Regions from separate parts of the Lysinibacillus phoenicis genome, predicted to be linked through region 1. Evidence: riboswitches for the same ligand, from Rfam matches in the RefSeq annotation. Region 1 holds a riboswitch; the other holds the start of a gene.
What was found. A riboswitch is a leader RNA that binds a small molecule or an ion and turns the genes downstream of it on or off. The one in region 1 is predicted to bind preQ1.
Positions count from the first base shown of each region.

Region 2: another riboswitch for preQ1. It lies ahead of queF (preQ(1) synthase); the one in region 1 lies ahead of ABC382_RS13115 (QueT transporter family protein).

Region 1 covers NZ_JBDFMP010000002.1:2,327,558-2,331,989, reverse strand. Annotated here, with positions in the region: gene ABC382_RS13125 (L-threonine 3-dehydrogenase) at 1-375, shown strand, start outside; gene trpB (tryptophan synthase subunit beta) at 493-1,656, opposite strand; T-box leader at 1,714-1,913, opposite strand; gene ABC382_RS13115 (QueT transporter family protein) at 1,981-2,463, opposite strand; PreQ1 riboswitch class I at 2,470-2,514, opposite strand; gene ABC382_RS13110 (ABC transporter substrate-binding protein) at 2,835-3,857, shown strand; gene ABC382_RS13105 (ABC transporter permease) at 3,942-4,432, shown strand, end outside.
Region 2 covers NZ_JBDFMP010000002.1:2,810,759-2,815,190, forward strand. Annotated here, with positions in the region: gene ABC382_RS15440 (S8 family serine peptidase) at 1-1,740, opposite strand, end outside; PreQ1 riboswitch class I at 2,073-2,119, shown strand; gene queF (preQ(1) synthase) at 2,243-2,743, shown strand; gene queC (7-cyano-7-deazaguanine synthase QueC) at 2,848-3,507, shown strand; gene queD (6-carboxytetrahydropterin synthase QueD) at 3,511-3,981, shown strand; gene queE (7-carboxy-7-deazaguanine synthase QueE) at 3,974-4,432, shown strand, end outside.

The DNA.
Region 1 (4,432 bases):
GGCAAGTATACATCTTATATCCAAGAGGGTACGTTTATGGATATGATGTACATGCCAGATGCTTTACAAGCTATTGTAGATTTGATGGAGGCAGATGGTAATAAGCTAGTTCATCGTAATGCTTTTAATATTACAGCAATGAGCTTTGAACCGTCGCAAATTGCAGCTGAAATCAAGAAACACTTACCGAATTTCACAATGGACTATCAGGTGGACCCAGTGCGTCAGGCTATAGCAGATAGCTGGCCAAACTCTTTAAATATAGAAGCAGCCCAAAAAGAATGGGGCTTTAAAGCAGAGTATGATTTAGCTAAAATGACAGTTGATATGTTAGAAAAACTGAAAATTAAGCTGCATAAAAAGGCAATTTCATAATAGTGTAAGCTACAGTGTTTTAGAGGTAAATCCTAATGGCAAATAATATTACAGAAATTTACTAAAATAAAGTAAAAAGAGCGATGTCCCAAAAAGGGAGATCGCTCTTTTACAATACTATTTTGTTAACATATGGAAAACTTGTTCAACGTCTTTATCACCACGACCTGAGATATTAATAATAATGCTTTCCTCAGATGGTAAAGTTGGTGCTAATTTTAGAGCATATGCAACTGCATGTGAGCTTTCAAGGGCAGGAATAATACCTTCGACCTTTGAAAGTACTTGAAACGCCTCTAGAACTTCTTCGTTTGTAACAGTTACATACTCCGCACGGCCAATTGTTTTCAAATGACTATGTTCTGGACCTGCTCCAGGGTAATCTAGACCAGCTGCAATTGAATATGTTGGTAGGGGATTTCCTTCATCATCTTGTAACACTAAACATTTGAAGCCATGTAGCTCCCCAGGCGTCCCTTCGTTTAATGTAGCAGCTTGATCGGGTTCGATTCCAATAAGACGAACGCTTTCATCTGCAATATAATCAGCAAATGCTCCAATGGCATTACTACCACCGCCGACACAGGCAAGGACGGCTGTTGGAAGCTTTCCTTCCTTTGCTAAAATTTGCTCACGACTTTCACGGCTAATGACAGATTGAAAATGTTTAACCATTGAAGGGAAAGGATGTGGTCCAACTGCTGAGCCTAATAAATAGAATGTTGTTTCATAGTTTTCTACTAAATCAGCGAACGCTTCATCAACAGCATCTTTTAAGCGACCTTGCCCTTTATCAACAGCTACTACTTTCGCACCAAGAAGCTCCATACGAAATACATTTAATGCCTGACGTTTTGTATCCTCCAAGCCCATATAAATGGTGCAATCAATCCCGAACATGGCACAAGCAGTTGCCGTTGCTACACCATGTTGTCCAGCGCCTGTTTCGGCAATAACGCGATTTGCTCCCATACGTTTAGCTAGTAAAATCTGGCCTAATACATTATTGATTTTATGTGAGCCTGTATGGTTAAGATCTTCACGTTTTAAATAAATTTTTGCGCCACCTAATTGCTTTGTTAAATTTTCTGCAAAGTAAAGAGGGGATTTACGTCCAACGTATTCACGGAAATAGTAATCCAATTCTTTCTTAAAGTCTTCATCATCTTTATACTTTTGGAAATTCTCGTCTAAAATAGTTAATACATTTTGAAGCTCCTCTGGAACAAAGCTTCCTCCAAATTCACCAAAATAACCTTTTTTCTCTACTACTGTACTCATCTTTACTCGACTCCTCTATACTATTTTTCCATAAAAAAAAGCCACTCCAATCCTCATAAAAAGGACGAGTAACCGTGGTGCCACCTTGATTCGCATTTTTGCGCGCTCTTCTACTCCGATAACGGGGAGTGGGTCGGCCTTACATTTGGATAAGGCTGCTCTGAAGTCCATTCACAAGTACATACTACTGGTTTGCACCTACCACCAGCTCTCTTGAAGTTACAGTGCTTGCTACTACTCTTCTTCCTTGCATTTATTAGAAAGAATTGTAGAATATTTTCAGAATAGTGTCAAGAAAAAAAGACGAATCCTAAGACTCGTCTGTTAAATCAAATTTTTAAAGTGAAGACGTTTATTTAGTCCATACATAATAGGTGCACCAACTGCTAACACAACAAACTCACCAGCAGCCACTGTTAGCCAAGTCCAGAAGAATGGAAGCTCTAAGGCTAAGTTTAGTTCAAAGGCAATGATAAACATAGTGCATGTAAATAAAAATGTATTAATAATTAAACGTGCCCAAATATTTTTGACAAATTTACAGATTAAAATGAACAGTCCAAGTGTGATCATAGAATGACCAACACCAAACACTAAATCGTAAATGCCAAGTGGTGAAAAAAGATTGGAGATCAATACTCCAATAATGATCCCTACGGCAAAGCGTGGATTAAAGGCCACTAGATGGTTAAAAATCTCGGATACGCGGAACTGTACTTCTGTAAAACCAAATGGTGCAACAAGCATTGTCACAGCAATATATAAAGCTGCAATAATACCACTTGCTGCTAAAAATTTTATCTTCATATTCATTTCTCCTTAGTTTTTTTTCGTGGGATGGTTACGAACCACGGTGCTTTCACACAAGTAAACATTTTATTATAGATATCTAGTAGAAGTCAAATGTCAGACTTTGTCCACAATGACCTAGCGTCGCAAAATTGTCATAAATATTTTTTACTATGTTAAAAAAGAAAACGAATAACTAAAACAGCGTAGTTTAGCGGTTTAAAGCGCCAAATTGAATGATTAGCTAAAATATTTTGTTAAATTTAAAAGTCAGAACATTCATAATGTTGTTGACGAGGCTCAATAATAACGATAATATAGCGATACATTCACACTTTGTTTGGATAAAGTGCGATAGATATTTTAGTTATTAATCGGGGGGATTATTTGTGAAGGGCAATGTAAAAAAGCTGTCATTCCTTCTATTTGGATTAGTGTTACTTCTTGCTGCCTGTGGTAGTGGTGGTTCTAGTTCAACGGATTCAAAAGGGAATGAATCAAACAACGCAAGTGAGAGCGGAAATGCAGATGATAAAACATATAAAATCGGCATTACTCAAATTGTTGAACATCCATCTTTAAATGCAGCAACAGAAGGCTTTAAAAAGGCAATTGAAGATGCTGGATTAAAAGTTGAATATGATTCACAAATTGCACAAGGAGATAACAGTCTTAACACAACGATTGCTAACAATCTAGTGAGTGCAAACGTAGATTTAATTTTTGCTAACTCTACACCTTCTGCTCAAGCAGCTGCTACAGCTACAAGTGATATTCCAATCATCTTCACTTCTGTAACAGATGCTGTTGGTGCACAGTTAATTGAATCAATGGAGAAACCAGGAAAAAATGTTACAGGTACAATCGATTTACATCCTGAAACGATTTCTAAAACAGTAGCATTTCTAAAAGAGCTTGGCGCAAAGAATGTGGGTATGGTCTACAATGCTGGTGAGCAAAACTCTGTAGCACAAGTTTCAGAAGTGAAAAAAGTTATGGGTGAGCAGGGCTTAACGGTTGTAGAAGCTTCGGCATCCACTTCAGCAGATGTGAAACAAGCAACAGAATCGTTAATTGGTAAAGTAGATGCTTTCTATATTATTACTGATAACACAGTGGTTTCTGCGTTAGAATCTGTTATTGATGTTGCTAACACAAATAAATTACCACTTATCGTAGGAGAGCTAGACTCTGTTGCACGAGGCGGTTTAGCTGCTTATGGTTTCGAATATTTTGATATTGGCTATGAAGCTGGACAAATGGCTGTGAAAATTTTAAAAGGTGAAGCTACACCTGCTGATACACCAGCACAATATCCACAAAATTTAAAACTACTAATCAATAAAAAGGTAGCGGATGATTTAGAAATTGAAATTAAAGATTCTTGGGGTGCAGAACTTCTAGAAAAGTAAAACGAAGCGGGGGAGAACTATCCCCGCTTTATCTTCATTTATAAGCGGTATAAATAAAAAAGAGATTTAGGAGATGATTCAACGATGTTTTTAGCATTATTTGGCGCAGTGGAGCAAGGAATCATCTATGCAATTATGGCACTTGGTGTATATTTAACATTTCGGGTGTTAGATTTTCCGGATTTAACGGTTGATGGAAGCTTTGTAACAGGGGCGGCAACTGCAGCAACAATGGTCTTGCTTGGCTACCACCCAATCTTAGCGACTTTAGTGGCAATTGTTGCTGGATTTATTGCTGGATGTATGACAGGAATTCTCCACACGAAAGGGAAGATTAATCCGCTATTATCAGGGATATTAATGATGATTGCATTGTACTCAATAAACCTACGTATTATGGGGTTAACTGCAGAAAATACGATAGGTCGCCCGAATATTCCACTGCTAAATTCAGAAACGATATTTTCAAAGTTTCAAACATTTTGGAGTAATTTAGGGATCGATGATGCTCTTAATAACCTATTAAAAGGCATGGGATTTCAGCATGTACCAGGTACATGGAGTGTGCTGATTGT
Region 2 (4,432 bases), 480 kb from region 1:
ACTTACATCTGGTTTAATATCAAAGTTTGGTGTAGATGGTCCACGGGAACTTGAATCGTTTACTTCATCTCCTAGTGTCTGTGTGGAAGTAAATTGACTAAAGCTAACTTTTCCAGTTCCGCCTGCTAATGCAGCTCGAATTGCATCGCCATCCGTTTGGGACATATCAAATGTTGGTAGAAAAGCAAATGAATCACCAAGGAATGTACCTGAAATATTAGGTGCATTTGTTCCACCAGCAAAGTTATGAATAATTGTTGCGACAGCTCCATTTGCCTTTGCGTTCGCAATTTTATCAACAAAGGCGATACTGCCACGAGAGATCAATGCCACTTTACCTTTTACATCGATTCCCTCAAAGTCCTTTACTTCCCCGTTTCCAGGGATAGCAACTAGGTCAAATTCTCCTTGAAGCTGTGTTGCTAAATCCCTTCCAAAAGTTGTTCCCATTAATGGGAGCTGTTTTGTTAAGTTGTAGTCACCAACTGTAACATTTACTTCCCCGTTATACTTTGTTTCAGGATTTGTTGTGTTACCGACAGCAATTCCTAAACGAGCGGTTGCAGGCGTGCCCATTGTTCCGCGATTTGGGCCGGAGTTCCCTGTCGCAATTACTCCGATTGTTCCAGCCATCATTGCATTGTTAATAGCAAATGAACCAGCATCCGTTTCAGAGTTAGCTCCCCCACCAAGAGAAAGGTTAATAACGTCCATTTTTTCTGTTACAGCGGTTTCAATTGCTTTAACAATACCAGATGTAGCTCCACTTCCATATGCACCAAGAACACGGTAAGCATAAAGGTCTACTTTTGGAGCAATTCCTTTAATACCAAATTTGTTTGCTCCGATTGCTGCAATGGTTCCAGCAACATGGGTACCGTGAGAAGTATAGAACGAGCTTCCTTTTTCATTAAATTCAGGTGTTCCGGCAGGACGCTCAGAAGGCAATGTTTCCGATGCATCGTCATCTGCTCGAGGCTTCGTGTAAGTTGATGAATTTGGAATAAAGTTTTTCCCCCCCTTGTAAATTCCAGCGAATTCAGGGTGATCTGCGTCAATACCAGTATCTAATACTGCTACTTTTATTCCTTGTCCTTCAATTCCTTCATTCCACAGCTGTTCGATCCCAAGGAAAGAAATACTTGTGTTCATTTGGGCCTCTAATTGATCTTCCTTAATAAGTTCCGATGATTTCATTGTATTATCTTCTGATGCGTAAACAATTGCATCAGGTTCGATTAATGTAATTCCTTCTATTGAAAGCAGTTTCGGGAGATCATTTGCTTTCACTGTTGCCGCAAAACCGTTTAAAACAGTATCAAATGTGTAGCCTTGAGTCATTTGAACATTTTTAGTAGCTAACTCTTTTTTTACTTTTGCTTGTTGAGCTTTTACATTTGAACGTACTTCATTTGCTCGCGTATTAGAGAACTTTTGGCCTTTCACCTGGCTCATTCCCTGCTCTAGTGCCACAGGCGTTTCAGATAAATGTACGATGACTGCAACTTCTTGATTGCCTGATACATTTTGTAAGCTTTCGTGAAGAGTTGGACCATCTTTAGACAAGCTTAGCTGTTCAGCGATAGCCGCCTTAAGTTGAAGTATACTTTCACTTTGACTATCCTGTTTAAATGGTTTAGATTCTTCAGCACTTGCGCTCGATAATGGAACCAATAGAAAAAGCACCATAACGAAAGCTATAATACTACTTAAAAACTTCATAAACGTAAACTTTTTCAAAACTCATTTCTCCCTCCACATTTAATTATCACACTAAACAGAAAAGTGTGATAATTCCAATTTATCACAGGAGTAGTAATTCGAATATCGGAATATTTGAATATACCAAAATATTGATAATAAGTATTAGTTTATCAATTATATTTTAATTCTATTTTCCTAGTAATGTAATTAAAAAATAGAACTTTAAAATGAGAAAGGACTTACAGAAATATATTCATTTTGTCAATTTAATTAGTAAAGCACAAATAGGAAAGATTTTTTTAAAATCTATTTGACGTTCTGTATTATTTTTTGTACGATATGGAAGAAAAGAATGTGCCCGGACTTGTACGGGAGAGGTTCATAGCTGATACCCTCTATAAAAAACTATGGAAACATGACATTATGCCATGTCCATATCGGACGTGGCTTTTTTATGTTTTTACTTATGTTTTAATAGAATGATTGGTAATGCCTCTCTTGAAAAGTGTTGGGAAACATTTTACAAGGAGGTTTTTTTATGTCTGGTCGAAGTCATGAAGAAGGACTAAAGGATTTAACATTGTTGGGTAACCAAGGTACACAATATTCATATGATTATGCACCTGAAGTTTTGGAAGCAGTAGATAATCTTCATTCCAATCGAGATTATTTCGTTAAGTTTAATTGTCCAGAGTTCACTAGTTTATGTCCGCTTACAAATCAGCCTGATTTTGCAACGATGTATATCTCGTATATCCCTGATAAAAAAATTGTTGAGAGTAAATCACTAAAATTGTATTTATTCAGTTTTAGAAATCACGGAGATTTCCATGAGGATTGCGTTAATATCATTATGAATGATTTAATTACATTACTTGACCCAAGATATATAGAGGTTTGGGGGAAATTTACTCCACGAGGTGGTATCTCGATCGATCCATGGTGTAACTATGGGAAGCCAGGAACTAAATACGAAGAAATAGCCAATTATCGTTTAATGAATCACGATCTTAACCCAGAAAAAATTGATAATCGATAAGTGAAGCAAGAAAGAGGTTTTTAGCTACCCTCTTAAAAAAACTAAGAAGAAAGCAGCACTTTTTCTTAGAGTGCTGTTTTTTCGATATAAGGGAGTCTTTATGGATGAAAAAGGAAAAAGCGATTGTTGTATTTAGTGGAGGTCAGGACAGCACAACATGTTTGTTCTGGGCAAAAGAACGTTTTAAAGAGATTGAGGCAGTAACTTTTGATTATGGTCAAAGGCATCGTCTGGAAATTGAATGTGCGAAGGTGATAACAGAGGAGCTTGGTGTCAAGCATCACATTCTGGATATGTCACTCCTGAATCAGCTTGCCCCGAATGCATTGACACGACAAGACATAGAGGTGAAGGACGGAGAAAATGGTGAGCTTCCATCAACTTTTGTGCCTGGTCGAAATCTACTTTTTCTTTCATTTGCTGGTGTTTTAGCGAGCCAAGTGGGAGCAAAGCATATTGTAACGGGTGTGTGTGAAACAGACTTTAGCGGATATCCGGATTGCCGAGATATTTTTATTAAATCCTTGAATGTAACGTTAAATTTATCTATGAATGATTCTTTTGTCATTGATACACCGTTGATGTGGCTGAATAAGGCACAGACTTGGGAGCTTGCTGATCAGCTTGGGGCGCTTGAGTTTGTTCGAGAAAGAACGTTAACTTGCTATAACGGTGTCATAGCAGATGGCTGTGGTGAATGCCCAGCGTGTAACCTGCGAAAAAAAGGGCTTGATGAGTATTTGAGTTATAGGAAGGAGTTTTAAGACATGTCAGATTATAAAATCGTCGAGAGGCTCCAAAAAATAGATGAGGATATTCAAAGAAATCAATTGAAATACCATGCAAAGCGTGTTCTCGTAAGCAAAGAATTTACCTTCGATGCTGCTCATCATTTACATCATTATGAGGGGAAATGTAAAAATCTGCACGGTCATACCTATCGTGTCATATTAGGACTGAGTGGCTACACAGATGAACGTGGTTTGATGATTGATTTTGGCGATATAAAAGAGATATGGAAACAAAAAATAGAGATTCATTTGGATCACCGTTATTTAAATGAAACACTTCCACCTATGAATACGACGGCAGAGAACATTGTTGTTTGGATTTACGAAAAGCTGACTGAGGCCTTGCTTGATGAAGGATATAACGGTGCGTGTGTAGAGTTTATCAGGCTTTACGAAACTCCTACAAGCTATGCAGAAGCAAGACGGGAGTGGATGGAAGTTGAGTAAAGTACCTATTATCGAAATTTTTGGACCAACAATTCAAGGTGAGGGAATGGTAGTTGGCCAGAAGACGATGTTTGTAAGAACTGCAGGTTGTGATTATTCTTGTTCCTGGTGTGATTCATCATTTACGTGGGATGGTAGCAGAAAGCATCTTATTGTCCAAATGACAGCAGAAGAGATTTGGTCTGAATTAAAACGTCTTGGTGGCAGTGGATTTTCATTTGTTACGATTTCGGGCGGTAATCCTGCACTCTATCCAAATTTGCAAGAGCTCATTGCGATTTTAAAAGAAAACAACATAAAGGTTAGTGTGGAAACGCAAGGAAGTAGATGGCAAAAATGGATGTATGAGATTGATGAGCTGACAATTTCACCAAAGCCACCTAGTTCTGGAATGACTACGGACTATTCGATGCTCTCAAATATCTTCGAAAAACTTAAAAATCGAAACAGT